3 regions of the Halobacillus sp. B23F22_1 genome follow, and region 1 is predicted to be linked to each of the others. Evidence: predicted binding sites of a transcription regulator. Region 1 holds the regulator's gene; each other region holds the start of a gene.
What was found. The regulator Rex, encoded in region 1, represses fermentation and respiration genes when NADH is low (regulators of the CRP and FNR family bind a similar motif). The targets are predictions, from matches to a motif close to TTGTGAAATATTTCACAA.

Region 1 (8,346 bases):
TCGTGGCCGTATGTCGAAGCCCTTGGCCTGGCAGAAGGAGCTTCTAAAGAACGTTTAAGCTTTGAAACGGAATTAGCAGATGCGGTAAAAGACGCAGATTTCATTCAAGAAAATGTGCCCGAAATCGAAGAGCTAAAACAAACCGTTCTGCAGTCTATTGACCAGCACGCGAAACCTGAAGCGCTCATCGGATCGAGCACCTCAGGCATCATGCCTTCAGAATTGCAGGCAAATCTACAGCATCCCGAGCGCTTCGTGGTCGCGCACCCCTTCCACCCGGTATATATTTTGCCGCTCGTAGAAGTCGTAGCAGGAAAACAGACCACGCTGGAGAATGTAGAAAGAGCGAAGGCTTTTTATGAAAGTATCAATATGAAAGTTCTTCTCGTTCGCCATGAGATTGAAGGTCATATTGCCGACCGTTTAATTGAAGCGATCTGGAGAGAATCGCTTCACATTGTGAACGAAGGCATTGCTACAACAGAAGAAGTGGACAAAGCCTTTACACACGGAGCGGGACTCCGGTATGCGCAGTATGGGCCTTTCTTAACCTTCCACTTAGCAGGAGGAGAGGGAGGCATGCGTCATATGCTCAAACAATTCGGTCCCGCCTTGAAAAAGCCGTGGACGAAGCTTGAAGCCCCGGAACTGACCGATGAACTGTACAATAAAGTGGTATCAGGCTGTGAAGAACAGTCCAACGGCATGTCCATGTCTGAACTTGATCAGAACCGCAACGAATTTTTAATTAGATTATACGATCTAGTACAGGAATATTGGCCGAAAGAGCAAGAGAAAAATCACGTATAAAGGAGGGTCAGCCGTGGATTTTCAATTTAAGCAAACCGTCCCTTCAGATTGGGTCGATTACAACGGACACATGAATGATGCGGAATACAATACAGCATTCAGTCAGGCAACCGATGCTTTTATTGAAGATATCGGCCTTACTGAAGAAGCCCGCGCCCGCTTTCAATATACGATCTTTACACTAGAAACTCATACGTGCTATTTGCAGGAAATGAAAGAAGGAGAAGTATTTACGATCAGAGCCCAGGTGCTGGATTATGATGCGAAGCGTATCCACTTATTTTTATCCATGCACAATGATGATGGCGAGCTGACTGCCACATTAGAAGAAATGCTGATGGGGATTGATCAATCAGAAGGACGGGGAGCACCATTCCCGGAACTCGTGGAAAAAAACATTTATGAAATTCATCAGAATCAAGCTGATCAGAACCCGCCAAAACAAGCCGGCCGAACGATTGGTATTCGCAGAAAATAAGAACAGTGGAAGACAAGTATTCCAGCAGACTGGAGTGCTTGTCTTTTTTTATATGATAAAATAGCTGTAAATAGCTCAGCTATAATGGGTTAGAAAACGTAGAAATGTACTCTATCACTTCCAATATTTGAAATTATGAATATTGTCAGCGCTATTTCTAAAAAGTGAAAACATGTTACGATCATATATAATTAATATGTTACCGACGCTTTCAATTTTAATTGTCAATTGCAGCATTTCAGTGTGAAATCATGATGAAATTGGAAAGGAGATACATAATATTGAACAAAAAATACTTAGAATTACTAGCCCAGGAATACGATTGTGAAGAAAAAGTAGTTACAGAAATTATTAACCTTGAAGCCATTCTTAATCTGCCTAAGGGAACAGAGCATTTTGTCAGTGATTTACACGGGGAGTATCAAGCCTTTCAACATGTATTAAGAAATGGGTCAGGAAGAGTCAAAGAGAAAATCAGGGATATTTTTAACGGAGTCATCTATGAGAATGAAATCAATGATTTGGCGACGCTGGTTTATTATCCTGAAGAAAAGTTGAAGATTATTAAAAATGGCTTTGATAATGACGAGGCATTAAACCAGTGGTATAAAGATACTATTGAACGAATGCTTAAGCTCATTTCCTACGCTTCGTCTAAATATACACGGTCGAAATTGCGTAAAGCCTTGCCTGATCAATTTGCCTATATTATAGAAGAACTTTTATACAAAACAGATGAATATGCGAATAAAGAACAGTATTACACAAAAATTGTCCAGCAGATTATTTCTCTTGATCAGGCGGATAAGCTCATCACAGGTCTTGCTTATACCACACAGAGGCTGGTAATGGACCATCTTCATGTAGTAGGGGACATTTATGATCGAGGACCCGAACCGGATAAAATTATGGAAACGCTTATCAATTATCATTCCGTTGATATTCAATGGGGGAATCATGACGCCTTATGGATTGGGGCTTTTGCCGGCTCAAAGGTTTGTCTTGCAAATATCATCAGGATCTGCGCCCGCTACGATAATTTGGATATCATTGAAGACGTCTATGGAATCAACCTTAGACCCCTTCTTAATCTGGCGGATAAATACTATGAGGACAACCCTGTCTTCAGGCCGAAAATTCATTCAGATCAAAAAGCATCAGACCATGAACGACTGCAAATTACGAAAATTCATCAAGCCATTGCTATGATTCAGTTTAAACTTGAAAGTCCTATCATTAAAAGACGACCGAACTTTAATATGTCTGAAAGGCTTTTGCTTGAAAAAGTGGATTATGATAAAAACGAAATAACCATTAACGGGAAAACGTACCCGCTGGAAAACAGCTGTTTTGCCACGGTTAATCCAGAGCAGCCGGATCAATTATTAGAGGAAGAACAGCAAGTGATTGACAAGCTGTTATTTTCTGTACAACATTCGGAAAAGCTCGCCAGACATATGAAATTTTTAATGAAAAAAGGCAGTCTATATTTAAAATACAATGGAAACTTATTAATTCACGGGTGTATTCCTCTAGATGAAAACGGAAATATGGAAGAAATGATGATTGAGAATAAAACCTATGCCGGCCGTGACTTGCTTGATATTTTTGAACATTATTTACGTCACGCTTTTGCACACCCTGAAGAGACAGATGATTTGGCCACAGATATGGTGTGGTATTTATGGACCGGAGAATATTCATCCCTTTTTGGAAAAAGAGCCATGACCACGTTTGAAAGGTATTTCATTAAGGATAAGGAAACCCATAAAGAGAAAAAGAATCCATATTACCATTTACGTGAAAATGAGGAAACGTGCCGTAAGATCCTGAAAGAATTTGAGCTGAATCCTGAGCAGGGCCATATTATAAATGGACACACCCCGGTAAAAGAAATTGATGGAGAAAACCCCATTAAAGCAAACGGAAAAATGATTGTGATTGACGGTGGGTTTTCCAAGGCATATCAATTAACGACAGGAATTGCCGGTTACACGTTATTATATAATTCCTATGGCATGCAGCTTGTCGCCCATAAACAATTTAACTCAAAAGAAGAAGTGCTGAGGAATGGAACCGACGTTCTATCAGTTAAGCGACTCGTGGACAAAGAACTGGAGCGGAAAAAGGTGCTGGAAACCAATGTGGGAGAGGAATTATTACAGGAAATCTCTATTTTAAATCGTTTGATGGAATATCGTTATATGAAATGACGCTCCAATCAGAAAAGCTCCATAATAATGGCTCAGAGTGAGGTTGATCACTCTGAGCCAATTCTTTTGCATTATTCATCTAAAGCTTCCCATTCTTCCAGTAAAGCTTCCATTCTTTCTAGATACTGCACATTTTCTTCCGTCAGATCAAGCGATTTCTCATGATCTTGAAAAACTTCCGGCTTGCATAAGAGCGCATCATTTTCTTCCACTTTTGCTTCAAGCTGTTCAATTTCCTGCTCAATTTCAGCGATGCGGCGTTTTCGTTTACGTTCTTCGCTTTTTAAAGCTTTATCCTGCTGAAAGCTGTTCTTTGATTCTTGTTCCTGCGGCCTCGTAGCTGCGGCCTGTTCAGCTCGTTCGGCTTCTTCAATTTCCTGAAGTTCCCGTTCTTCCTGTTTCTTGTTAAGATAGTAATCATAATCCCCGAGGAATACGCGCGTTTCAGCCGGCTCCATCTCCACAATTTGTGTGGCGATTTTATTAATGAAGTAACGGTCGTGGGAAACAAATAAGATGGTTCCTGGATAATCGACAAGTGCAGATTCCAACACTTCTTTGCTATCTAAGTCGAGATGGTTGGTCGGCTCGTCCAGGATTAACAAATTAGCTTCCTGCATCATCAGCTTGGCGAGCGATAATCGTGCTTTTTCTCCACCGCTTAAAGCAGAGACAGGTTTTAACACATCTTCTCCTGTGAACAAAAAGTTTCCAAGTATCGTGCGGATGTCTTTTTCGTTTTTATGCGGATACTCATCCCAAAGCTCGTTCAGCACGGTTTTCTTCGAATTCAGCTTCGTCTGTTCCTGGTCATAGTAGCCGATTTGGACATTTGTCCCGACCATAAGATTGCCTTTAGCTGCTTTTAAGTCACCGATAATCGTCTTAAGAAGCGTCGTTTTCCCGACACCATTGGGACCGACTAAAGCGAAAGAATCACCGCGTTGTAAGTCTAGAGACAGATGATCAAACACGTAGCGGTCCTGATCATCATAGCGAAACGCTAAATCACGAATCTTCAAAACGTCATTTCCGCTTTTCTTCGCCACTTGGAAGCTGAACTTCGCTGATTGCTGCTCCGTTTTTGGCTTATCAAGCTTATCCATTTTCTCCAGCTGCTTGCGTCGGCTTTGCGCACGCTTGCTTGTCGTGGCACGGACAATGTTCTTTTGAATAAACTCTTCCATTTGTTTAATGTCACTCTGCTGTTTCTCATAATGCTTCAGCTCAAGCTCATAATCTTCTTCTTTTTTCTTTAAATAATCGCTGTAGTTGCCGTGGTATTTCTTAGCACCCTGATGGGCAATTTCATATACGGTGTTTACAATTTCGTCTAAGAAGTAGCGGTCGTGCGACACGATGACAACAGCGCCTTCGTAACCCTGTAAGTAAGACTCAAGCCATGAGAGCGTATCAATATCCAGGTGGTTGGTCGGCTCATCTAAAATGAGAATATCCGGTTTCGTTAATAAAAGTTTTCCGAGGGCAAGCCGCGTTTTCTGCCCGCCGCTCAGTGTCGCAATCGACGTATTCCAATCGAAACCGTGAAAGTTAAGACCATTTAAAACGGCTTTAATCTCAGCTTCATATTGATAGCCGCCCGCGACCTTAAAGTAGTCTTGCTTTTCATCGTATTTTGAAAGCAGCTGCTGGTACTTGTTCTCGTCGGCAAGTAAGTCAGGATCTGCCATATCAGCTTCCATTTGGCGAAGCTCCTTCTCAAGCTTCTGCAAATGGCCAAACACCTTCGACATTTCATTCCAAATTGTATCACCGGACTGCAGACCTGTATTTTGAGCCAGGTATCCCATGGAAACATCTTTCGGTTTAAATATGTCTCCGGAATCATGGCTCATGTCCCCGGCCATCATTTTCAACAACGTACTTTTACCGGCACCGTTTCTTCCGACAATCGCAATGCGGTCATTCTTTTGTACATCCAGCTTAATATTTTTTAAAATTAACTCCGCGCCAAACCGTTTCGTCAATTGATTTAGTTGCATGAGAATCATGTCGTTTCACCTCAATGAAATAAGTGTATCTTATATAGGACGACAGTAGCAAGGAGAGGTACTTAAGAGATTGTGAACGCTTTAACACTTTCGTTTGATTTTTTGATAAAATAGGAGTAGTGTTTGAGTAACTAACCGTACAAATGGTAAAGGAGTCCCACGCATGTCTGAATTTACTCATTTCAATGAACAAGGACGAGCCCGGATGGTCGACATTTCGGAAAAGAAAGATTCCGTACGAACGGCAATCGCGCATTCGAGTATAGAAGTAAATCAAACGATATATCATAAAGTAACAAGCGGCGATATGGAGAAAGGCGATGTCCTTTCTGTTGCCCAAATCGCTGGAATTATGGCGGCAAAAAAGACGCCCGACTGGATTCCAATGTGCCACCCGCTTCCGTTAAAAGGGATCGATGTTACCTTTGAGTGGGAGACGAACGAGAAATATGTTCTCCATATTATCGTCACGGTGAAAACAAAAGGCAGCACGGGGGTTGAAATGGAAGCACTAACCGCAGCTACGGCAACTGCATTAACGGTGTATGATATGTGTAAAGCTGTCGATAAAGGAATGGTTATCGGTCCGACGTATCTAGAAGAGAAAACAGGAGGTAAATCCGGCGATTATAATCGAGAAAGCCGGTAAGAGGAGGTTAATCCAATGGATGCAGAAAACGCTAAAATACCACAAGCTACAGCGAAGCGGCTGCCGCTATACTATCGATTCATTAATAATCTCCATAGCCAGGGTAAGATGAGAGTCTCCTCGAAGGAACTGAGTGAAGCGGTTAAAGTTGACTCGGCAACAATTCGCCGTGATTTTTCTTACTTTGGAGCCCTCGGGAAAAAAGGATATGGGTATAATGTTGAATATCTGTTATCATTTTTCCGTCAGACGCTTGATCAGGATGAAACGACAAACGTCGCTTTAATTGGGGTCGGAAACTTAGGAACTGCTTTTTTAAACTATAATTTCATGAAAAATAACAATACAAAAATTGAAGTCGCTTTTGATGCAAAGGATGACCGTATCGGACAGACAGTAGGCGGTGTGCCGATTAAGCACATCGACGATTTAGAGAAGCATATGGAAGGCATTTCTGTTGCGATTTTGACGGTGCCGTCTTCTGCAGCGCAAGGGATTGCTGATCGGCTGGTTGAAGCTGGGATTTCTGGGGTGCTGAACTTCACTCCTGCGCGAATTACGGTGCCAAACAGCGTGCGTGTTCATCACATTGACTTAGCTGTTGAGCTGCAGGCGCTTGTGTATTTCTTAAAACATTATCCATTAGATGAAGAGGAGGACAACTGATAAGGTTGTCCTTTTTGCATGCATAGAAAGCTCGTTTTTTCTTTTACCTTGAGAGTGTAATCCTTCCTGGCGGGACCTAGAGGAAAGGGTTTTATGAAACGACTCCCTTTCCATGGGCGAATGGTGTGCCTCCTCGGGCTTTATAAGCCCTCCGGGGTCACACCTTATTCGTCTCTCCCATAGGAGTGTCGCCGTTTCATAAAACCCTTTTCAGTAATAGAAGACAAGTCGTGCCCTTATGGAATTTAAAGAATTCAGAAGGATATCCACTCTACTATGCTTCGAAAGCAATTTATCAATAAAGATGAAAGCTTTTTTTCGCATGTAGAGGAATCTGAGTACTTACATTACCCAATTCTCAACCACCTCCATGTCAATCTTTTTTCTCAAGTAAAGAAAGTGTGGTGAAGGAGTTTCCTTGAATCTCGTAGGTGTGTTCTTTGCTTTCTTTCCAGTTCACCGTTACCTCGTTGCCAATGGTTCTATTTTTATTTTCTTCATCAGCTGTAATAAGTTCCATAACTGTGTCACCTTCTGAAGGGAAGTCTTCTTCGTTAAAATGGAATTCTAAATTTTCTTCACGGCTGATACTGGAGCCGTCTGCATATGTACTGCCTTGCGAAGCGATCAGCTCTCCATCCTGGTAAAATTGCAGCTCCATGGCGTGAAATTCCATATCACTATTGTTGATGACTTTTATAAGAACCGTATCTTTCTCATTTTCAGAATCCGCAGTAGAGTGAGAACAGCCGCTTAATAAAGTAAATGTCAGGCATATTAAAAGTATAACCAAACTTTTAGGCATGAGCGTCCCCCTTATTTTTTTATAGTAGAAATTGTAACATATTGTAAATAGGGTAGGCATAACGAATGTTTGCGACCGATAGAAGTGCTAAAATGGTTGTTACTTAGGGTATAAAAAGAAGGGGACATTATAAAGAAAGGGGGGGATCTGATGTTGAGCAAAATACCTACGAAATGGTTAGTCGTACTATCTGTATTATTTGGAACGTTTACTGTCATTTTAAATAACAGCATGCTGAATCCGATCCTTCCGCGGTTTATTGACGTGTTTGATTCCAACGCGGTGGCAGTCGGCTGGATCTTAACGATTTTTATGGTATCGATGGGGATGACGATGCCGTTAACCGGCTATTTAGGTGATCGATTTGGGAAAAAGAAAGTGTACATCGCCGGACTGTGTCTATTTATCCTCGGCTCTATTTCCGGGCTGCTTTCACAAACGCTTGGAATGGTCATTATGTCGCGGGCCATCCAGGGGGCGGCCGGCGGTATGATGATGCCGATTGCTATGGCTCTTATCTTTAACTCCTTTCCTAAACACGAACGCGGCTTAGCCGTAGGCGTATACGGGGTAGCCGCGATGGTGGCCCCTGCGATCGGACCGACAGTAGGCGGTTTTATGATTCAGTTTTTGGACTGGCCGTGGCTGTTTGCGTTTAATATTCCGTTTGGCTTACTTGGACTTTTATTATCGACGAGATTTTTGGAACGGAC
Region 2 (8,346 bases), on a different contig from region 1:
CCTGTGTGGAATTTAATTTCCACACAGGACGCTTTTCTTCTAACTATTAAGAGTTTTGTACCTTCTATTCCTACATAAGTTTAACGATTCGTTTTCATAGTAGTGATTTAGCCAGACAACGTATAGATGGGTTTTAGATTGATCTCATTTGATGACACGAGGAGCGTTCGCGGATGACAGCGCGAGCCGAAGATCCACTTGGTCAAGTGATCTTATTGACCAAGTTAGCTGAGGCCGTGCCCGCGGCAAGCATCCAGCGACAAGCGATTCGTGACGTTCTTTAAGATTAGATAGGACTTAATCAGTGACCTCAAGGGGCTTTTGCTCATGACGACAAGAAAAAAGCTTGAAGAGAAACAGGGGTTTCTCCACAAGCTGAGAGAGGGTATAGACCCTCTCTATTAATAATAAGGATAATACGGGTAATAAGGATAAGGGGCAAAGTACGGATATAATAACAAGGATGTAAGACCAGCTAGGGGTAAGATCGTTCTTCTGAAACGTCTAGCTCTTCTTCTTCCATATCCCCCTCCATATCCTCCGCCATAAAATTGCCTGCTTTCGTCTTCTGCATTCCCGTTCTCATCAACCGTTACATCTTCACTCATGAGCATGGTGACGTTCTCATCGTCAGCATCCAGGATGATGCCATCAAAGGACTGTCCGTCTTCCATCGTGCCCATTACATGATAATATTTATATTTCTGACATTGGTGTTGAGTGGGCTTCATTTGCTGGTGGTATTGGGGATGCATATTTCGGTTTTCTGTCATAGTCATCAACTCCTCAAAATCATGATACGCACCCAGCCCATAAGTGTGACAAATTCAAAATCAGAATTATGTGACATTATTCGTTACATTCCCATCCCATATTTAGTAAACTAGAAGTAAGAATTTAAATGGGGTGATCTGATTGAAGAAAAAAGATCCTGTTAATCTTGGTAACCGGATTCATTTAATTGACGGGTTTGATTTAGGAATACCTGGGCGTACAGGCACCTATGTGATAGAAGCGGAGAATTTAACACTTGTGGAAACAGGACCCAGCCCTTCTGTCCCGCGAATCGTAGAAGGATTGAAGGACTTAGGTTTAGATCCTGAAGATGTTCGTTATTTGATCTTAACGCATATCCACCTGGATCACGCGGGAGGAGCAGGTCTTCTTCTTAAAGAGTGCCCTGATGCCGAAGTTATTGTACATAAAAAAGGGAAACGCCACCTAGCAGATCCTTCTCGTTTAATAAAGGGAGCACGTGCTGTGTATGGGGATTCATTTGACCGATTATTTGATCCAATTTTATCAATTGAGGAAGAAAAGCTTATTGTAAAAGAGGACGGGGATATTCTTGAAATCAGCTCTGATTGTTCGCTGAAGTTCTTTGACACTCCAGGGCACGCTAATCATCATCTCGGTATTTACGATCCAGTTAGTAATGGCATTTTCACAGGGGATACAGCTGGTATTCGCTATCACCAAACGATGGATCATGGAGTGACGTTTTATCTTCCTAGTACTTCACCGAACCAGTTTGATCCTGAAGAAATGAAGCAATCTATTCAACGATTTAGAGATTTAAAAGTCGATCATATCTATTTTGGTCATTTTGGAAAAACAGATGAGCCTGAAGCAGCATTTAACCAGGTGTTGGAGTGGATTCCAAAGTTTATCGAAGCGGGTGAAGACGCTCTGGCAGCTGGAGAAGGAATAGAGGGCGTGAAGAATCGCTTGTATGAAAAAGTGAATGCGTACTTACGGGAGCTCCAAATCCCTGATGATCATCCAGTATACGAAGTTATACAGCTGGATGTCGAGGTTTGTGCTATGGGGCTGTATGATTACTTAAGAAAAAAGGAGAGAAACCGATGAACAGAGTGAATTTAATTACTCTTGGTGTAAAGGATATGGAACGATCGGTTACATTTTACCGAGATCGTCTTGGATTTTCTACTTCCGAAACGGAAGATAACCCTGAAATTATTTTCTTTCATACCCCTGGATCTAAGCTTGCTTTATACCCATTAGATGAGCTCGCAAAGGATATTGATGAGCAGCAGCCTCCGCAGCTAAGCGGATTCTCTGGAATCACATTGGCTTATAATGCCAAATCTGAAAAGGAAGTCGACGACATAATGAGGAAGGCAGAAGCGGCTGGGGCTCGAATTGTAAAGCATCTGGAAAAAGTGTTCTGGGGTGGATACAGCGGCTATTTCACGGATCCTGACGGCTGTTATTGGGAAGTGGCTTATGGGGAAATGTGGGAATTCGATGAGAGTGATATGCTGATTATGGACTAAGGGTGGGATTTCATCGATATAAAAAATTTCCTTACGCTGTTAATAAAAAGTGGACGAAAAAAGGATGGAATTCAGTATTTCCGTATACCTGAAAAGGAAATATGTCCGTTTAGAGGTAGACTATATCACCATAGAAAAGGGAACGCTCATTCCCCGAAAAAGTTTTATTTTAATCGAGTGAAACTGGCAGAAGTAAATGACGTCATACTCTTGAAAATGTAAAACGGCGAGGAACAGGAGAGTTATACAAATTGGTTAAATGCTAAGGAGACGAAAGAATTAAGAATCTCTCTAATAGAGCGGATTAATACATAGCGTAAGGGTGGTCCTAATGATTAAAGTAGCATTATTAAGTAAATGGCACGTACATGCGGTTGATTACGCCAATCAAGCTAAGGAAATAGAGGATGTATCGATTGAGTTGGTTTGGGATGAAAATGAGCAGCGCGGAGAAGAATGGGGGAAAGAGTTAGGTGTAGCCTATGAAGCGGACTTAGAAACTGTGTTATCAAATCCATCGATTGATGGTGTTATTATAACTACTCCTACTGTGGATCATAAGCACATCATTATAGAAGCAGCAAGACATGGAAAACACATCTTTACTGAAAAAGTTTTAGCTTTGACGATAGAGGACTGTGACGACATTCTTTCTGAGGTGGAAAAATCCGGGGTAGAATTAATGATTTCCCTTCCAAGGTTAGTAGAGGATTATTATTTATATGCTCAAAAAGCAATCGACAATGGGTGGCTTGGCCAGTTAACGATGATCCGCTGTCGTGTTGCACATAATGGAGCAGTTGCTACAAGTGAGAATCCTGAAGGCTGGCTGCCTCAACACTTTTATGAACAAGAAAAAACAGGAGGAGGAGCTTTAATTGACCTTGGGGCTCATCCAATTTATTTAGCAAACCGACTTGCAGGTACCCCGCAAGCAGTTACGACTCGTTTACAGTCAGTCTTTCACCCGGGGATCGACGACCAGGCCGCAGCGTTCGTAGAATATGATTCGGGTGTTCTTGGAGTCCTGGAGACAAGCTTTGTCTCCTTTGGAAGTCCTTTTCAGCTGGAGGTTTATGGAACAGAAGGGACTTTACTTATTGAACAGAACACAGTTCGGATGAAGAGCATTCAATTTGAGAGTGATCAGTGGATTTATCCTGAGGATTTACCAGCTCCATTACCAATGCCTATGGAGCAGTGGGTAAAAGCGATTAAAGAAGGATATGAGCCAACGATCACGAAAGAGGATGCTCTTAAATTAACACTCGTTAATCAAGGCGCAGTAAAGTCCCAAGAAAATGAACAGCGAATAGATTTGAGCCAATTAAAACAATAAAGTGAAGCCGTGTCCATGGCAAGAATTCATCGAAAAGTGATTCGTGAAGCTCTGTAAGATTAGATAAAACTTATCTTAAGTATCATCCTTTCTTGACCTATAAATAATCCAAACTGATTTCAATAGAATCGTTCGGATTATTTTTTCTGTTTTATTCAGTTTTGTCCCGACCTCATTTAGTTATATGGTTGAAATTCGACTTTATTAATCGTTCAGATACTTCCAACGTTTCATAATGGGCGGGTTGATAATCGGTTACTTTGTGATCTTGTCCGATTACAATACGTTCGCCATAATCCCCTCGCAAAAGAAAAACGTCTTCGTTCATAAATCGGTTCATATTGTGGCCAAGAGCAGTCGATTCTTCTGGAAGACCGAACCAATCACGAAGAGTGGGAGCTGTATCGATTTGACCGGCCACATCAGTCACATGTATTGGTTTCTTTAAGTCATTACTTGAAACGATAAAAGGAACAGAGGTGAAATCAGTACGCCATTGCTCTTCTGTAATGGACTGGCCGTTCCACTGCTCAACTTCGTTTTTTGTTTCTTTAAAAACGCCGTTATGGTCTCCATAAACGACGACCACCGTGTCTTCCATCTCCCCCTCTTCTTCAAGTTTCTTTAAGAATTCACCTAAGTAATGATCGGTGTAGTGTATACTTTCAAAATAGTTTCCGAGTGATGAATGCTTTGTATCGCCGACATTTATTAACTTCTCTTCTTCCGGAATTAAGAATGGCGTATGGGATGTTAATGTAATAAGGCTAGCCATGTAAGGCTTCGGCAGCTCCTGCAAGTGATTGAACGATTGTATGAAAAAAGCTTCATCGCTAAGGCCCATGCCTAGAGCATGGTCCTCCACATTCTTGTAATCATCAATGTCGTAATATCGTTCAAACCCCATCGAAGGATAAACAGCATCACGGTTCCAGAATGTGCCTTCATCGCCATGAAAAGCGGTGGTGGTGTAACCTTCTTCTTTAAAATCTTTGGCTATAGAAGGGTAATCTACCATTGGATAGCGAAAAAAAGTACTTCCTTCTTTTAATGGATAAAGACTGTTAAAAACGAGCAGTTCGGCATCTGAACTGTTGCCTTCTGCGGTTTGAGGATAATAATTTTTAAAGGAAAGACCTGATTCCACAAGCCGATTTAAAGTGGGAGTGATTTCTTGGCCATTCACTTCTTGCCCAATAACAAACTGCTGAAGGGATTCAAACTGAATCATCAGCAGGTTTTTACCTTCAAATAATCCAGGCATGAGTAAGGGGTCTTCTCTGGGCACCGCCCGATCCTCACTTGTCAATAATTCATTAATTTCTTCTTTTTCATCTGCTGAAAGTTCCAGAACTTGCTGAGACGTCAAAAATTCGATCCAATCAATGGCTTGATGTCCCACCAGTCCATAATTACTCAGGTGAGAGTCAGAGGTATATTTCTTAAGCAAAAGATGACCTTTGCCATTTACTTGCATCGATATAGGCTTTAAAGATAAAAAAAGGACTGCAAGGACAACAACAGCAGCGAAGGGCTTTAACCGTCTGTTTAAAGCGGTGGCTGTGTAGGAGGTGTTCAGTTTCTCATACAGCATCCATCCTGCCAACAGAATAAGGTCTGTGAAAAACAGGACATGCCATCCGGCCATTTGGCTGAAAATACTCTCTGACATCCCGGACAGGTTTGACGTTTGCAGCGCCACATAGGAAGAAAACGGAGTATGAAAGTAATCCATATATAAATAAGATGACCAACAGTAAAAGCTGATGATTAATGAGAGAATGGCTCCGTACCAGAGGAAGTACCTCTTCATGAGAAGCATGACGCAGAACACGAGGAGGGAGAAGCTTAATGATACAAGTAAAGCTCCTTTCGACAGACTGTCTAGCAGATAATGACTGACGCCTGTTAATTTAACGAAAGCAGCCAGGGTGAATAGGCAAAACCAAATCAAACGATTCAAACAAAACACGTCCTTTATTAGTATATGGTTTTAGTATGGGTTTGCAGGAGAGATTTATCAGAGAAGCTTTACATCAAGACTTGAGAAAAAGCAAGACTACCCAGAAAATCGAATATAACAGTAACACTTTTGATAGAATGGAAGTAGACCAAACAAAACGATTCACAAATAGATCATGACTATAATATAATCACTATGTGAAATATTTCACTAATTGAATTGATAGGAGCTATTCCTTATGAAGCACCTAAAACATATTGCCTTCTCGCAACGGTCGGTTATCTTTACGCTCGTGTTGATATCACTTTTTATAGGGGCAGCAATTATTGCTCAAGCCTATTATTTCGTTGCGGTCATCGAAGGTGTTTTTCTTAATAACGCAGCGTTTCAGTCTGTTATCCCGCTTTTAATTGGGTTATTCTTTGTGCTGGTTGTAAGGGCATCGTTGACCTACCTTTTAGGAAGAACCGGGGTAAAGCTCGCAGCTAAAGCGAAAAACGAGTTCAGAAAATTACTAATAAATAAGTTTTCCAAAAATCCTGTTCAGGCTTCGATGCAAGGCCAGTCGGGAAGAAAAATTAGTGTGTTAATGGATGCAACTGACGATGTAGACAGTTATTTCAGCAGCTACGTGCCACAAATGATTCAAACAGCGGTTGTTCCTATTATTATCTTAATTGCTGTGTTTACGCAGCACATCTACTCGGGAATCATTATGCTCATTACTGCACCGTTTATTCCTTTTTTTATGGCTCTTATTGGAGTTATGACAAAAAAGAAATCAGAAGAACAGTTAGAAAAGCTTGCTGCTTTTTCAGGAAGGTTTCTTGATACACTGCAAGGATTAACAACGCTTAAGTTGTTTGGAAGGGCCAGAAAGCAGAGAGAACTTATCGAAGAAAGCAGCCTCGGTTTCCGGGACGCAACGATGGAAGTGTTGAAAGTGGCATTTGTATCATCCTTAATGCTGGAGTTTATTTCGATGCTCAGCATTGGTTTGATTGCGATGGAAATTGCCATTCGCTTAGTTGTGTATGAAAACATATCTTTTTTCTCCGCTTTTTTTATCTTAATTTTAGCTCCTGAATTTTATCAATTGTTAAAGGACGCTGGCAGTGCTTTTCACTCCGGAAGAGGGAGTATTGTAGCTGCTCAAAAAGTGACGGAGGAATTAGAACAACCAACACCTCATGTGGAATGGGGAGGTTCATCTTTAATATCAAGCACGACTCCTCCTGCTATTGAGCTTGCTGGAGTAAGCTTCAGCTATCACGAGAAGGGCTTTGCTCTAAAATCAATAGACGCTCAAATTGCTCCTTATCATCAGGTCGCTATTGTTGGACGGACGGGCTCTGGAAAAACCACGCTGCTTCATATTATAGCTGGATTAATGGCGTCTACAGAGGGACAAGTAAGAGTGAATGAGCAGCCTCTATTCGAATACAAAGAACAAGACTGGTTTAATCAGCTTAGCTATATATCTCAGCACCCTTATTTATTCTCAGGGACAATTGCTGACAATATTGCCGTCGGCTCACATGGGGCGAGTCGGGAACAAATCGTAGAAGCGGCTGAAAAAGCTGGAATTGCTTCATTTATAGAATCTCTTGAAGAGGGCTTTGACACATGTGTTGGAGAAGCGGGGAGAGGTCTTTCTGGAGGAGAGAAACAACGGGTAGCCATTGCTAGAGCCTTTTTAAAACGTCCTTCTGTGATTTTGTTTGATGAACCGACCACAGGCCTTGATCTGCAAACGGAAAAAATTCTCCAACGTTCGCTGGTAGAATTGTCTCAATCGTCTACTGTAATTACGGTGGCTCATCGCTTACACACAATACAGACCGCAGATCAAATTTTGCTGTTAGACGAAGGACAGTTAATTGGATCCGGAACCCATGAACACTTGCTCCAAACAGTTCCATACTATCGAAATATGATTTCCGTCCAGCAAGGAGGGGAAGCACGATGAGAGATTTAGGTATTGTAGTCAAGCTTGTTATGCTTGAGAAAAAGGATATAGTGCTTTCTATAGTTTTTGGATTTTTAGCCGGGATGGCAGCTGTCGGTTTGTTTGCTTCGAGCGGATATCTGATTTCTCGGGCTGCGTTAGTACCTCCGTTATATGCGCTGACGGTGGTCATCGCTATCCTAAAATTATTTGGGTTTACGAGAGCATTGAGTCGATATGCAGAGCGGTATTTCTCACACCGGGCCACCTTTTCCATTCTTAGTCACTTACGGGTTTCTTTTTATAAAAAGATGGAACCGCTCGCACCGCAGATTTTTCAAAAGTACCGAAGCGGAGATTTATTATCCCGGATCGTCGGGGATGTAGAAAGTTTGCAAAACTTTTTCCTGCGCGTGTATTATCCACCGATTGTGCTCGTTATTGTTTTTTTAAGTACGATTGTGTTCACTACGTTTTATTCTTTGGCTATAGCCGTTGTGCTGCTGCTCGGTCTATTGCTTACTGGGATTGTTGTTCCGGCTTTATTTACCATCAGACAAAAGCGGATTAATGCTCAAGTGCGTGAAAACAGAGGAGTTCTTTCTACTGAGGCAGCAGAAATGTTCTACGGTTATCGTGATTTAAAAATTTATCAAAAACTTGAAGAAAAAGAAGCAGAGCTTCTTCAAGCTTCACAACAATATGTGAATGAACAAGAAAGAGAAGGGTTACACTCCACATTCAGCCATTCCATGAACACGATGGTCTCGCTTATTATTTCTTGGTTTGTTCTTGGACT
Region 3 (8,346 bases), on a different contig from region 1:
AACCATCTTAATAGGTAATTCATATTGGACGGCTGTTGCAAAATCCTGCATGACCATAGAAAATCCACCATCACCGCTGATTCCAATTACCTGACGGTCAGGATGAGCCAATTGTGCAGCAATCGCTCCCGGCAGTCCACTGCCCATTGTAGCTAGCCATCCTGAAATAAGAAAACGTTGATCAACAAAAGGCAGAAAGCGCGATACCCATACCGTAACATTTCCCACATCAGCAGAAACGACAGCTTGCGGCTTCATGACTTCCTCTAAATGATACATGACCTGGGGCGCGTGTAATGGATCTTCTGATGACCGCTTATCTTCTTGAAGAGCGACACTCCACTTCTTCATTTTGCTTTGATATTTTTCCAAAAAGGCAGCATTGTTATTCTCTTCTACATAATACGCTAACGATTCCAATGTCTCTTTAGCATCTCCAGCAAGGCCCAGTGTAATGGGGTAATATTTGCCGAGGTGATCTGGTTTATTATCAATTTGAATCGCAGTAACATGATCAGGCAAGAATTCGCGGTACGGAAATTGCGTGCCGACTAAAAGAAGTAAATCACATTCTTTCATGGCATGATACGCTGGTTTCGTCCCTAACTGCCCATGTTGGCCTAAACAATAGGGATGATGATCAGGAAGAACTCCCTTACCTAACAAACTTAAAATAATCGGTGATTTAATTTTTTCGGCAAATGATATTAATTCAGTTCTAGCATTCGCAGCTCCCTGCCCTGCTAAAATGAGAGGTTTTTCTGCCTTCTCTATTAGCGATTTAGCCTCTTCCAGATGCTTGTCCTGAGGACTTATTTCTGGTCGGTAATAACTTGAAGAAGTCAACTTTACATCATAGGAATGCTTCTTCCCAAATAAATCATCAGGTACGACGAGTACAGAAACCCCTTTATGAGTAAAAGCTTCCCTGATCGCTTGATTCATTAGATCAGGAAGCTGCTTCTCTGTCTGCACACGTTTGTTAAAAACAGCTACATCATCAAACATTTTTTCTAAATTAATTTCTTGAAAGGCCCCTGTCCCTACTTCTTCACTATTTACTTGCCCTACAATTGCTAAAACTGGCGCTTTGTCGGATTTTGCATCATATAATCCATTTAATAAATGAATACCTCCAGGTCCTGCTATCGACAAGCAGACTCCTAATTCACCCGTTAATTTAGCATGGGCTGCCGCAGCTAATGAAGCGGTCTCTTCGTGTCTAACTTGAATAAAATCAATGTCTTCTTTTCTCTTTCTCAAATCTTCAATAAGTTCATTTATAGAATCGCCGGGTAATCCATAAACGTGAGGAACACCCCAATTTATTAATAGATCGATTAAAATTTGTCCTGTTCTTTGTTCTGCCAAGAGAGATCCTTCCTTTCGCTGAAAAGACTTTATCTCTTTATTTTCCCTTACCCGTTAAAATTAAACCCTTCGGAAAGAAACCATATTTTTACACATAAAAAAGAACCTCTATAAGGTTCTCTAAATGTTGAAAAAGGAATGTAGCAAACGGCGACACTCCTATGGTAGAAATGAATAAGGGGTACCCCGGAAAGTTGATTTCACTTTTCCAAATACAAGAAATGTCTGCCCAGTCGAGATAAAAAAAACTATGGTTACTCTACAAGCTGAGAAGCTCTATAAAGTTGTTTTAATCTTCCACAACTAAATTTTTCTCAAAACGGCTTATGTCATTATCAGCACCAATTACGATTAAAATATCGCTCTCGTGAATCTCTTCAGTAGCCATTGGGGATACAATAACTTCTTTCTTTCTCTTTATCGCTACAACATTACAACCATACTCCGCACGGATATCAAGATCAACTAAGGTTTTGCCGCTCATTTTACTGCCTGCTTTTACCTCAACTACACTATGATCATCAGAAAGTTCGATGTAATCTAATATATTATTGGAAATAATATTATGTGCAATCCGTTTCCCCATATCTCTTTCCGGGTGAACGACGTGATCTGCTCCGATTTTACTTAAGATTTTTTCATGGTAATCATTTTGGGCTTTCACTGTTATCGTTTTTATTCCTAATTCTTTCAACATCAGTGTTGTTAACATACTCGCCTGAATATTATCGCCAATAGCTACAATAACGTGATCAATATTACGTATGCCTAACTCTTTTAACACATTTTCATCGGTGGAGTCAGCAATAACAGCATGGGCAGCTATGTCCCTATATTCATTTACTTTATCTTCATCTAAATCAAGAGCTAAAACTTCCATTCCTTCTCGGCTTAATTCACGGCAAATACTACCGCCGAAACGGCCGAGCCCTATTACAGCAAATTCTTTTTTCATTCGTCTAGCCTCCAAAATTCAATTATCATCTACCGTTATTCTATCATAATTTTCAGGTGTGAAAAATTTCCCATAAAATAAAGGAGGCCTGACGCCTCCTCTACTTATTCCCTCTTACGTAGTCTGCATCGAAAAGAAATAAACGCATAAGCAGATATAGAGATGGGACCAGCAAGCATAGGCCTGCTATAAAGACAATGACGAGCGTAATTCCCATCGTTTCATGAGTGGCTCCACTTGTAATTGTAATATACGGCTGAAGAATATACGGCAGGTGTGAGGCACCATAGCCGAAAAAGGCAAAAAAGAACTGAAACATGACAGCTATAAAAGCCCAGCCATAAAATCTTCCATTGTATACGAGGAGTACTGCTGTCATGAAGAAAGCTACTGAGATTCCAAACATCCACCATAAGTCAATCGCTTTTTGATAATGCTCAGGGTTATGCTGACTTAATGCGATAAACGTCGTTAAACTGGCAATGATAGTTGGAGAGCTCCAGAAAAGAGCATATTTTCTAACAAGCTCTAAAGCCGGCCGGTCGTTAGCCCTCGAAGCATAATAAGTTAAAAACATAGCGCTAATGTAAAGGACCGAAACAATTGCCAGGAAAACTACGCTCCAGGAATAAGGACTAGACAACAACTCTCCATACAGAAGCCGTACACCATTTGTTGTTTCCTCGATGAACCCGCCTTCGGAAAGTGTTAGAGCCGTAGAAAGTGAAGCGGGAATAAGCAGTCCGGTAGCACCATATAAAAACATATACAAATGGTTGTCTTTGGAGCCATAGTTTTCAAATGCATAGAAAGAACCGCGAATGGCCAGCAGGATGATTGCTATACTGCCTGGAATGAGTAAAGCTTGACCGTAATAGAAGGCGGTATCTGGAAAGAAACCAACAATTCCGACGAAGAAAAACACAAAGAATACGTTGGTAACTTCCCACACTGGCGATAGATACCTGGCAATCAGCTTGTTCATAATATGATCCTTTTTAGTTAACTTCGCATAGTAAGCAAAGAATCCTGCTCCGAAATCTACGGAAGCTACGATTAAATACCCGTATAAGAAGATCCAGAGCACCGTAATTCCTATATACTCATACCCCATTATTCCTCCTCCTTCGTAGCTGCAACTTCAGGATATCGATCTTCAAATTCAGCTTCTGCCGGGTGGTCTTTGAACATTTTTCGCAGAACAACAACGCATCCAACACCTAACACGGTATAAAGACCAGTAAATAATATAAACATTAAACCGACGTGATCAGAAGTGGTTGCCCCTTCAGCTACCGTCATAATCCCTCTTAAAATCCATGGCTGGCGGCCTTCTTCTGCATAAATCCAGCCAAATTCAATAGCCAGCATGGATAAGGGGCCGCAAGCTGCAATCAACCAGAGCAGTATATTATTTTCTTCATTCCACTTCCTCACTTTCCAGAACAGAAGGAATAAGGCAGATACACCTAATGTAAACATCCCAATAGAAACCATTAAATCAAACATATAATGGATCCATAGAGGCGGCTGTTCTTCTTCAGGCGTTTCATTCAAGCCCTCTACTTCTGAATTAAAATCACCATAGGCTAAAAAGCTTAACGCCTTCGGGATGCGAATGGCATTTTCTGTTTCCCCCTCTTCGTTCAGCGTTCCAAATAATACGAGGTCTGCTCCACTTTCCGTTTCAAAGTGCCACTCCCCTGCTGCTAATTTCTCAGGCTGATGTTCTGCTAGAAATTTAGCTGACAAATCACCAGCTACAGCAGTGAATATAGCAAAGATAAATGTTGCCGTTACTGTAAGTTTTAAAGCTTTTTTGTGATATGTGGATCCTTTCTTCTTTATCAGCATAACGGCAGCTATTGTTGCTAATATTGCTGCAGAAGTTAAATAAGAAGAAGCAACTACGTGAAAAACCTTAGTAGGTGTTGCCGGGTTAAACATAGCAGCCAGCGGATTAATGTCTGTCACTGTATTGCCCTCTAATTCAAAACCTTGTGGTGTGTTCATAAATGAATTAACCGTTGTAATAAAGAAAGCAGATAGCGTTGACCCTACAATGACAGGTATAGATAAAAGCCAATGATACATCGGATTCTTAAACCGGTCCCATGTATATAAATAGATTCCTAGAAAGATCGCTTCAAAGAAAAAAGCAAAGACTTCCATAAATAAAGGAAGACTAATGACGTTACCCGCGATCTGCATAAAATTCGGCCATAATAGCGAGAGCTGTAAGCCAATTGCCGTTCCTGTTACCACCCCTACCGCAATCGTAACCGTCATCCCTCTTGTCCATCGTCTGGCCAGAAGCTGTAAGTGTTGATCTTTTCTTTTTATTCCAAGAAATTCTGCGATGGAGATCATGATAGGTATGCCTACACCTACAGTCGCAAAAATCACGTGAAAGATTAAAGTCAGCGATGTAAGTAAGCGGCTCATCGTCACGCTATCTTCAAAAAACATAAAAGTACCCCCTTGAACTTAATCAAGTAAATTTGTCTTCGTCTATTATAAAACGGCATGCTGCCCTGCAGAAGAATAAGTAATGACTATTTTGTGACAAACTTCACAAAGTCGATTTACATACAATGTACAAGAAACTTCGAGGTCCTGTCCAGTTATTTGTTTTTTCTCTTAATGAACCATACCACCAAACAGACAAAATAATGCCCTAGCAACTAAATTATGAGGGTATTCCAGGCTGTCAAGAAAGTTCTAGACAGCATTAATTTTTGGCATTTTCACTTAAATTTTATCTACTAGTACACTAAAGAACGGGATATGCCGATTTAGATAGGAAAATGTTTTCGTACAAGTGCTGATTCCAGCTGCCTGCCGGAACATGAAGAGAATTGGCCATTAACTATTCAAGATGAGGAAGGTGAAGGTGAGTCTTTTTCTGTAGTAAAAGAAAATCTAAGGAGCAGTGCCCCTCCCACTCCTGCGGAAGAACGAGTGAGCCGAGATCGCCGAGCGTGGGTTTCCGAGGAAGCTCGGTGCTCGTCCGCGGAAAGGGAAGGGGGATGACACTGAAAAACTAAAGGTCGATGAAAGATAAAAAACTCCTGTGTGGAATTTAACCAAGTTAGCTGAAGCCGTGCCTGCGGCTAGTATCCAGCGACAAGCGATTCTTGACGCTCTTTAAATTAGGCAGGACTTTTTCAGCAGCCTCAAGGGGCCTTTCTCTAGGCGGCAAAAAAAGCTTGCGGAAAAACAATGGTTTCTCCAGAAACGCGAATGCCCTCGTAACTAAATTACGAGGGCATTCTATTAGATTGCATCGAGCATTTGAAATTGTGCTTTAACTAATTCGAAATATTCTCCTTTTTGTTCCATCAACTCATCGTGAGAACCGCTCTCTAATATGCGGCCATTTTCAAGGACGTAAATCGTATCTGCTTCACGAATGGTTGACAATCGGTGAGCAATGATAATGGCCGTCCGTCCTTTTAATAGACGACGAAGAGCTTCTTGTATCTTCATTTCCGTTTCCGTATCAATACTAGCTGTGGCTTCATCCAATATTAGAATACGAGGATTAGCAAGCAGTGCTCGAGCAAAGGATAACAATTGGCGTTCTCCAGCTGAAAGAATGCTGCCTCGTTCTTCTACTTCTGTTTCATACCCATTGTTTAAACGTTGTATGAACTCATCTGCACCTACAACCTTTGCTGCTTCCATGACTTCTTCGTCGCTCGCTGCAGGCCGCCCAAAACGAATATTCTCTATGATCGTACCAGAGAAAATAAATGTATCTTGCAAGACCACACTAATTTGCTGCCTTACACTATCGATTGTCGCATCTTTCAAGTCGATTCCGTCAATTTTAACAGCACCTTTGGTCGGATCATAGAAACGGCTTATTAAGTTAGCGATGGTCGATTTACCTGAGCCTGTATGCCCTACTAAAGCAACGGTTTCGCCAGGCTTCATGTCTAAATTAATATCATGCAGCGCCACTCTCTTTTCATCGTACGCAAACTGTACGTGATCAAACTCAATACGACCCTTCATGTCTGTTAACGGTACAGCATCGGCACGTTCCTCAACATTAGGCTCTTCATCAAGAAATTCAAAAATTCTCTCTGAAGCAGCCATCGCCATTAACAGCTGATTATACATTTGCCCAAGTCTTGAAATCGGCTCCCAAAACATACCGAGGAAGAAAGCAAAGGATACAAATGTTCCCACTGGCATTCCCTCTTGTAAAATGAGGTAAGCGCCATACGCGACTAAGATCACCGTTCCAACTGCATTACTCATTTCAACAAAAGGACGAAACATCGCACTTTTACGAGTGGCTACATTCCACGACTCAAAATTATCTGAGTTTACACCATCGAAGTACTCCGAGTTTTCTCTTTCCTGTGAAAAAGACTGCGTAATTCTCACCCCTTGAAGGCTTTCGTTCAGGTGGGAATTGAGTCGAGACTGCTGAATACGAACTTGCTGCCACGACCGTCTTATATTTCGCCGCAGTTTAGTAGAGATGTAGAACATAATTGGCATGATCACTAGGATCGCAATCGCAAGCTTCGGACTTAACGCGAATAAGATGACGATAATTCCTGTCAGCATAACGACATCCATTAACAAGTTAATAATCCCATTCGTAAAAAGTTCTTGTAAGGAGTTAATATCATTCATGATACGTACAAGAATTGAGCCTGCCGATCGCGTATCAAAGAATTTATGTGACAACCTTTGGACGTGCGAAAATAGATGCTGACGTAAATCATAAATGACGTTCTGACCTAGGATATTGACGTATTTAATCCTGAGCATGTTTGATACATAGCTTAATAAGTACATAACAGCCACACCAACTACTAATTGAATAAGTAAATTGGTATTCCCTTCAGCAATAGCAATATCAATGGCGACTTTACCTATAAGAATAGGCACGACTAATCGTACAATTGTCGCTACTAGCATAGCAATGATGGAGATCGGCAGTAATGTTTTCCAATATGGTTTAACGTATCTCAGCAGGCGCATGAGCTGCGACCAGTTAAAAGGCTTCTCAATTGCTAAATCCTGGGTATATTTGAACCGGTTTAAGTGTTTATTCGTTTCTGGAACATGCTTTGGTTTTCTAGCCATTTCTCTCCCCCCCTTTGTTTACTAGATATTGGATGAGTCTAATATTTTTTCTTTATCCTGGTATTGTATTTCATAAATGCGCTGATAAGGACCTCCATTTTGAAGCAGCTCATCATGTGAACCTCGCTCCACAATCGACCCTTCTTCTAATACTATAATTTCATCTGCGTGCTTTAAGGAAGAGATGCGGTGAGCAATTATAAATGTGGTACGTCCCTTCATGACTTCTTTTAAAGCTTTCTGGATTTGAAATTCAGTTTCCATGTCCACTGCAGATGTGGCATCGTCTAACACTAAAATAGCAGGATCAATTAGGATCGCTCTCGCAATTGCAATACGCTGCTTCTGCCCACCAGATAATCCCATTCCTCGTTCACCTAGAAGTGTATCGTAACCTTCTGGCATATCCATAATAAAATCATGGGCCTGAGCTCGCTTCGCTGCAGCTTTGACGTCGTCAAGCGTAGCATCAGGATTGCCATAAGCAATATTTTCCTTAATCGTAGTGGAAAATAAAAAAGATTCCTGCAGCACAAAACCGATATTTTTCCGCAGCGTTTTTAGGCCATAATCCGCTACAGGATGACCATCAACCAGTACTCTTCCTTTTTCAGGTTCGTAGAATCGAGTAATCAATTGCGTAATACTCGTTTTTCCTGAGCCGGTAGCACCAATTAACCCGATCGTAGTGCCAGGAGGAGCATCAAAACTAATATCTTTTAATGCCGAATCATCATCTTCAGTGTAAGTAAGTGTCACTTTATCAAAAGTCACATGGCCACGAAGACGATCTTGAACGATGGCATTTTCTTTTTCCTGAATATCTTCATTAGCTTCTAAAATTTCAAGCAGTCTTTCTCCTGAAGCTTTAGATTGAGAAAAAAGGTTAATGACAAAGCCTAAATTCATAA

Region 2: the regulator Rex is predicted to act here: its motif matches at 5,795-5,812, upstream of cydD (thiol reductant ABC exporter subunit CydD).
Region 3: the regulator Rex is predicted to act here: its motif matches at 4,887-4,904, upstream of ACGTNH_RS12085 (cytochrome ubiquinol oxidase subunit I).

Annotation. Positions count from the first base shown of each region.
Region 1 is NZ_JBIEKE010000003.1:798,272-806,617, reverse strand. Features, by position in the region: gene ACGTNH_RS18835 (3-hydroxyacyl-CoA dehydrogenase NAD-binding domain-containing protein) at 1-810, shown strand, start outside; gene ACGTNH_RS18830 (thioesterase family protein) at 824-1,288, shown strand; gene fbp (fructose-1,6-bisphosphatase) at 1,570-3,501, shown strand; gene ACGTNH_RS18820 (ABC-F family ATP-binding cassette domain-containing protein) at 3,573-5,513, opposite strand; gene moaC (cyclic pyranopterin monophosphate synthase MoaC) at 5,677-6,162, shown strand; gene ACGTNH_RS18810 (redox-sensing transcriptional repressor Rex) at 6,178-6,828, shown strand; gene ACGTNH_RS18805 (hypothetical protein) at 7,202-7,633, opposite strand; gene ACGTNH_RS18800 (MDR family MFS transporter) at 7,787-8,346, shown strand, end outside.
Region 2 is NZ_JBIEKE010000004.1:170,989-179,334, reverse strand. Features, by position in the region: gene ACGTNH_RS19875 (hypothetical protein) at 402-773, opposite strand; gene ACGTNH_RS19870 (MBL fold metallo-hydrolase) at 916-1,869, shown strand; gene ACGTNH_RS19865 (VOC family protein) at 1,866-2,297, shown strand; gene ACGTNH_RS19860 (Gfo/Idh/MocA family protein) at 2,629-3,636, shown strand; gene ACGTNH_RS19855 (LTA synthase family protein) at 3,809-5,599, opposite strand; gene cydD (thiol reductant ABC exporter subunit CydD) at 5,838-7,568, shown strand; gene cydC (thiol reductant ABC exporter subunit CydC) at 7,565-8,346, shown strand, end outside.
Region 3 is NZ_JBIEKE010000002.1:838,083-846,428, forward strand. Features, by position in the region: gene ACGTNH_RS12070 (pyruvate oxidase) at 1-1,371, opposite strand, end outside; gene ACGTNH_RS12075 (potassium channel family protein) at 1,661-2,326, opposite strand; gene ACGTNH_RS12080 (cytochrome d ubiquinol oxidase subunit II) at 2,427-3,440, opposite strand; gene ACGTNH_RS12085 (cytochrome ubiquinol oxidase subunit I) at 3,440-4,795, opposite strand; gene ACGTNH_RS12090 (ABC transporter ATP-binding protein) at 5,603-7,435, opposite strand; gene ACGTNH_RS21140 (ABC transporter ATP-binding protein) at 7,457-8,344, opposite strand.